Regions from separate parts of the Glutamicibacter sp. AOP38-B1-38 genome, predicted to be linked through region 3. Evidence: predicted binding sites of a transcription regulator. Region 3 holds the regulator's gene; each other region holds the start of a gene.
What was found. Region 3 encodes LexA, which represses DNA repair genes until DNA is damaged. Its sites were predicted from a motif close to TCGAACANNTGTTCGA; they were not measured.
Positions count from the first base shown of each region.

Region 1: the regulator LexA is predicted to act here: its motif matches at 1,107-1,122, upstream of uvrA (excinuclease ABC subunit UvrA).
Region 2: the regulator LexA is predicted to act here: its motif matches at 1,028-1,043, upstream of ACT3TP_RS13560 (LexA family protein).

Region 1 is NZ_JBQSWU010000015.1:49,647-51,915, reverse strand. It holds gene uvrA (excinuclease ABC subunit UvrA) at 1-1,093, opposite strand, end outside; gene ACT3TP_RS10470 (SDR family NAD(P)-dependent oxidoreductase) at 1,479-2,269, shown strand, end outside.
Region 2 is NZ_JBQSWU010000023.1:6,375-8,643, reverse strand. It holds gene ACT3TP_RS13565 (Eco57I restriction-modification methylase domain-containing protein) at 1-836, shown strand, start outside; gene ACT3TP_RS13560 (LexA family protein) at 1,080-1,508, shown strand; gene ACT3TP_RS13555 (DUF4062 domain-containing protein) at 1,965-2,269, opposite strand, start outside.
Region 3 is NZ_JBQSWU010000013.1:77,882-80,150, forward strand. It holds gene ACT3TP_RS09540 (glycoside hydrolase family 76 protein) at 1-709, shown strand, start outside; gene lexA (transcriptional repressor LexA) at 772-1,488, opposite strand; gene ACT3TP_RS09550 (LysM peptidoglycan-binding domain-containing protein) at 1,746-2,099, shown strand; gene ACT3TP_RS09555 (histidinol-phosphate transaminase) at 2,174-2,269, shown strand, end outside.

The DNA.
Region 1 (2,269 bases), on a different contig from region 3:
TCGCCTGGCGCGCCGGTGCCGGCAGGTCCTTCCAGGCGGTGTCCATGCCGAAGCCCAGCTCCTTGCCGAGCCCCTCGATCAACCGGTTCCAGTATTCGGTGGTCGCCTTGCCCAAGGACCACGGCGCGATGGCCCCGTCGGCCAGCTTGACCTCGGCATCCGGGACGATCAGGTGCTCATCGACTTCAAGCTTGGTGCCGATGCCGCTGCAGGCGGAACAGGCGCCGAAGGGGTTATTGAAGGAGAAGGTCCGGGGTTCGATCTCATCGATGGCCAGCGGGTGCTCGTTCGGGCAGGCGAGGTTCTCGGAGAACGCACGGACGCGCTTCGGGTCATCCTCCGCCAGATCCACGAAGTCCACCAGCACGCGGCCATCGGCCAGAGTCAGTGCGGTTTCCACCGAGTCGGTCAGCCGCTGGTGCACCGTGTCGTTTATGGCGAGGCGGTCAACGACCACCTCGATGGTGTGCTTGACCTGCTTGGCCAGCTTGGGCGGCTCGGTCAGCTGAATGGTCTTGCCGTCGACCCTGGCACGGGAGAATCCCTTGGAGGAGAGCTCGGCGAACAAGTCAACGAACTCGCCCTTGCGGGCGCGCACCACCGGGGCCAGCACCTGGAAGCGGGTCTTCTCCGGCATTTCCAGCAGCTGGTCGACGATCTGCTGCGGCGACTGCTTCGAAATGGGCTCCCCGCATTCGGGGCAGTGCGGGCGTCCTACACGGGCCCAAAGCAGGCGCATGTAGTCATACACCTCGGTGATGGTGCCCACGGTGGACCGCGGGTTGCGGCTCGTGGACTTCTGGTCGATCGACACAGCCGGGGAAAGCCCCTCGATGAAGTCCACATCCGGCTTGTCGACCTGGCCCAGGAACATCCGTGCATAGGCGGACAGGGATTCGACGTAGCGGCGCTGGCCCTCGGCGAAAATCGTGTCGAAGGCCAGCGATGACTTGCCGGAGCCGGACAAGCCGGTAAAGACGATCATCGCGTCGCGCGGAAGATCCACATCTACGTTCTTCAGGTTGTGCTCGCGCGCACCCTTGACGATCAGACGGGACAAATCCAGTTTTTTGCTTTCTGCAGTAATAGCCACGAAGCAATACTAATCGAAAACTACTTCGAATAAACGTGGTGCTTGGCACAAATGCGCGTTACTTTCGCGCAGGGCGATATCCCGGGCATTTCCAGCCCTGAAGATTTGCTGGTCGGCGGCCGTTTGGGGCCTCAAACGGATCGAGCAGGAGAAACCAGACGATTAGGCACCAGCGTCGGCAGCGTTCATCCACTTGGCATGTCCCCATAAAATTTTCTTGACGAGCCTTGCTGCTTGCGCGTCTGGGCGAGGTGCTCCAGCCCGGCCACGGAACCCTTGGCCTTCAACTAAATACGGCCACCGGCGTCCGCTGGGATGACTTGCCAGTTCGCTCGGATAATGGGAGGCTGAGCTCCCGCGCCGGCATTGAGGAAATGTATCCACCATGAGCAAAACCATTATCATCACCGGCGGCAGCGACGGCATCGGTGCGGCCGCCGCGCGCACGCTGGTTGGCCGTGGCCATCGCGTCGTCATCGTCGGGCGCTCGGAGGGCAAAACCAAAAGCATCGCCGCAGAGCTGTCTGTGCCTTACTATGTCGCGGATTTCGCGGAGCTGAACCAAGTCAGAAAGCTGGCAGATGATCTGCTGAAGGCATACCCGGAAATCAACGTGCTCGCGAATAACGCAGGCGGGATCATGGGTAAGCGAACCCAAACCGTTGATGGGCATGAAACCACTTTCCAGGTCAACCACCTTGCTCCGTTCCTGCTCACCAGCTTGCTCATGCCAGCGCTATTTGCCGGCAAGGCAACGATTATCCAGACAGCCAGTGCGGCCGCTCGGATCTTCGGGCGGATGGATATCGAAGACCTGCAGAATACCGTGGGCTACGCCCCGCAGAAAGCCTATGGCAACGCGAAACTCGCTAACATCCTCTTCACTCAGGAATTGCAGCACCGGTTCGGACCACGAGGCGTCGCTGCCGTTGCTTTCCATCCGGGTATCGTCGCCAGCAGCTTTGCCAGCGAAACTACGCATTTCATGCGGCGCATTTACCACGGGCCACTCAAACGACTATTTACGGTCACTCCCGAAAAAGGGTCAGATCAGCTTGTTTGGCTCGCGGAAGGGACTCCTGGAACGACTTTCCTGCCGGGTTCCTACTATGAATCCCGCAGGATAGCGACAAGGGTAAGTGCCGAAATGCACAACCCGAAGTTCGCAGAACAGCT
Region 2 (2,269 bases), on a different contig from region 3:
TGACTGCTGTTCAATCAATCACCGACGTTCGACCTCTTAATAGCGTCGCGCGATTCAGTGTTTCGACGGTAACTGGTGCGAATGGTTACTTCTGCGTAGATTCTTCGCAAATCGTCGCATATAACCTTGAGGAATGGGCGATTCCATTGCTCCCTCGCTCGCGACATGCAGAAGGTCTTATCTTCACCGGCGAAGAGCAAAAAGCGCTATCCGATGCCGGCCACCCTTCTTGGCTTTTAAGCTTCGCTGCCACAAAATCCTCGCCTGAGGACCACCAGCTCGCGAAGCTCTATTTAGAAGAAGGAACCCGCCAAGAAATCGATCAACGCTTCAAGTGTCGTGTACGCACGCCGTGGTACCGCGTACCTGTCGTCCCCTCTGGCGACCTGCTACTTTCCAAACGCTCGAACAGGTTCCCACGAGTAATTTCCAACCACGCAAGAGTAGTGACGACCGATACGATTTACAAAGGTCAAATTCTTGCGGGCTCTGCTATTAGTGCAGATGATTTCACTGCAACATTCCATAACTCGCTTACAATGCTTTCTGCCGAAGTCGAAGGGCGGAGCTTTGGCGGAGGTGTGCTCGAACTCGTTCCTAGCGAAGTTAACTCGCTGAAGGTTCCTGTCGTCCCTGGAGCTGCATCCGAGCTCATGAAACTCGATGAGATATCCAGAACTTCCAAAGATCCAGAATCTCTTGTCGAAGCAACTGACGCGCTCCTCACTCGACTCATTCCGGAGCTTGACCAACAGGTAATGAGCGTCTTAAACGAGGCTCGGCACGTGCTAATGGATAGACGGCTGCAACGCACCCAATCGAAGTTCTACTCCTGAGGGTAATTGGAATATACCTTCCAGTATCAGCAACAGGCGCCTGTTGAATTCGAACTCCTGTATGGATGTTTCAGACATTTAGTCCGCGCAGTTTCCAAAAAGTGCAAAATACTGTCGAATAACCATCCCACCTCTTTGCCCGGTGTGGCATCAAAAACAAACCCTCAGCCGACAGCTCTACACTCAAGTATTAGAATAAATATTCTTAGAAAAAGTGTAGTACTGAAAGTTAATCGAATACAAGTGTGCGCGCTGACCTCACCGCCGCAGCGCGTGATCGAGGTGGCACTGGACCGCGTCCCGGCCGGATTCCCCTCCCCCGCCCAGGAGTACTCAGACGCGAAAATCGACCAATCCGAGATACTGATCCGCTACCAGATCTCCACCTTCATCGTGCGAGTCTCCGGCGATTCCATGCAAGGCGCCGGCATCAGCGACGGGGATGAACTGATCGTAGACCGCTCCATGCAACCTAAGGACGGGTATGCGGTCATCGCGGTCACCGACAGAGAAATGACCGTCAAGCGCCTGATCACAACACCACGAGGCGTGGTGTTGAAAGCGGAGAATCCGAACTACCCTGACCTGCCGGTCGCCGAATTATCGGATTTTCGGATATGGGGTGTGGCCACCACATGCCTCCACCACCTCGAGGCTCCTCTGCCGAACTGAACCAGGAGTACATCGCGCACATGGACGTGAACATTCACTTAACTGAAGCATGTTGCTGGGTCACCCAATGACCGAATTGTCACTCGGATTGAATTAGGGGGAATTGATCACATCGAAGTGTCTCGGTCGGAGTGCGGTGACAAACGAGGTTGGTAGGTAAACGAGCCCGTATGTCAAAAACCTCAACAACCAGTAAGCGTTCGATGTCTGCGTAGCCACAATTGGGGGCAAAATCGGAGGAGTTCCGCAATGCGCAGGCATCCCTGGAACATGCGCGAGCGTACAAATAGAGGATCTGGCCAGAGCTCGTCTGTTGCTGTCCAGCAGCCCACTAATATTGCATGGTTAGGGGAGAAAAATGTCTAACTCCAGCAAGTTATGATCGGGTATTCTGCTGTCCAGGCGGGACGACCGAAGTTTATCTCGCGCGTTGCGCCTAAGTTTCTATGCGTTGTTTCATTGCTGCCGTTTGATGGCATGAAGAGCAACGAGGTAGTCGTCGCCTGCCTTCGTGAGCCTCAAGTAGGTGTCTTTGTCCGTGGTACTTCGTTTTTTTGTGCCAACCGCAACGATCTTCAACGCACGTAGTTGCGTCAAAACTATTCCCCAAGTTGCCGCTGAAAGTTCGAGCGAAGGGTCTAATTCAGTGGGCCACTTGGTGTTCTTCTTGTATACGTCCTGAGCAACGTATTTATTGATCGCATTTCGAAGCTGAGTCTCTGAGGCTTCATCTACCATGTGCGGTCCTATGGCCTTGATGA
Region 3 (2,269 bases):
GTTGCTGCTTGCCAGCCAACGGCTCAATGGGCTGAGCCAGCAGCTCACCGCCCGCCCGGCGCTGCTCGCCACCCTAGCCATGCGTGCACTGGGTCGACAGCTGGTGCGCGGCCAAGACGAGAAGCTCGGCGGCGGGCTTTACTGGTCGCGCAAACGCGACTTCAAGAACACGCCCACCAACGCCCCGGCGGCCCTGTATTTCGCACGCATCGCGGATTTAGGCACCGCCACGGGGCTGCTGGACTGGCTGCGCCGCGAGCTTTACAGCACACCTTCCGGGCTCTACCTCGACGGCATCCGCCTGACCGCCGGCGGCCCGCGCACCGAGGAAGCGATCTACACCTACAACCAGGGCACCGTGCTCGGTGCATTGCTGGCCACCGGGTCCGCGGAGCATCTGGCGCAAGCTGTCTCGCTGATCCAGGCGATCAACGATCGGCTCGCCACTGCGACACAGGGCCTGCGCCTGGAATCCGGTGGAGACGGCAATCTGTTCACTGGAATCCTCTGCCGCTACCTGGCGCTCGCCGCGAACGATGAACGCCTGCCCGCCGCGACCCGGCGCACCGCCGCGCGATTGGTCTGCGACACGGCGAGCCAGCTCGCGGACCGGGTCGAGACGGAGCTTTCTGCGGCCACCCAACGCTGGACGATCCTCCAGGCGGCCGGGCGCGTGAGCCTGCCGCCGAGCCAGCTCGACGCAAAATAAAAGCCATCCGGTCTCACCGAGAATGGGTGAGGCCGAATGGCTCGTTGGAACAGACTTGCCCGCTACAGCGAGCGCATCACCGACACGACGCGTCCCATCACCGTGGCAGCGTCGCCGAGAATCGGCTCGTAACGTGAATTCTGTGGCAGCAACCAGGTGTGGCCATCGCGCTGACGGAAGGTCTTCACCGTGGCTTCCTCGTCAAGCAATGCGGCCACAATATCGCCGTTCTCCGCGGTCTGCTGGCGACGGACGACCACCCAGTCGCCATCGCAAATTGCCGCATCCACCATCGAATCGCCCGACACCTTGAGCATGAACAGCTCGCCGTGGCCAACCAGCTGGCGTGGTAGGGAAAAGACGTCTTCGACGGTTTGCTCCGCCAAAATTGGTCCACCGGCGGCGATGCGTCCGACCAAGGGAACCATCGTGGTATCCGCCGAGGAGCTCAGCTCGATGACCTTCGTGTCCTCAACGGGTTCCGGCGCGCTCTGCGGCTCGCTGCTTCCCTCGCCGTCCTCCGCAAGCTGCAACGGAAGCAAAATCTCCATGGCTCGAGGACGCCTCGGGTCGCGACGAATGTACCCAAGCTTTTCGAGCTGACCGAGCTGGTGAGTCACGCTCGAAAGGCTTTTGAGCCCGACCGAGTCGCCAATCTCACGCATCGACGGCGGATAGCCATTCTTGCCGATCGCACGCTGGATGGTTTCGAGGATCTTTTTCTGACGTATCGTCAGCGAACGGGCGTTCGACCGGGGAGTGCGCTGTGATGCTGACATGTATTTTTGCCTTCCCTTGCATTCGGTCCTCAGTTCGAAGCTACAAACTGTCGGTGCCCAATGTTGTGATGTATTCATTGATCGACTACTTCGAAATCTTAGTTGATCACAGGGCTTCTTTCAAAGATTTGTTCGAAAACATCTGGACAAGTTCGATCTGGCTCTGTTAGAAAAGATGTACTAGTATCGAACAGGTGTTCGAAGATTGCATTCGAATATTGGTTCGCATCACACGTAACCGTTGAGGAGAAAAAGTCGTGGCAACTCTGGCACTTCACCCACAGCAGAGCAAAAGACCAATGAGGATCCGCATCAACCGTCGGGGTTGGGCAGTACTGGTAGGCATACCGGTCTTCCTGCTCACGATCGCCGCGGCGTTCATGTTCACCATGTTCACCAGCAGCGCCCAAGCATCCACGGACCTGCCCAGCGGCCCGGCGACTGTGGAGGTCACCGTGATTCCCGGTGACACTCTATGGGGGCTGGCCAGCGAGTACGCTGCAGGCTACGAAGTCAACGCGGCGATGAACCACATTGAGGAATTGAACTCCATCGATGCTGGTGTGCTGTACGTCGGGGACACTTTGGATATCCCCGTACTTTCAAACTAGGTGCCAGCTCACCATTGTTACCTGTTCTTGTCGTGGATTCACCGGCGAGAGCGCCTCACCATTAGAATTAATGCGTGAATGACCGTAGTGAACTTCTGAGTCAGCTGCCCCTGCGTGAGAATCTCCGCGGGCTATCCCCATATGGAGCGCCACAAATTGACGTTCCCATT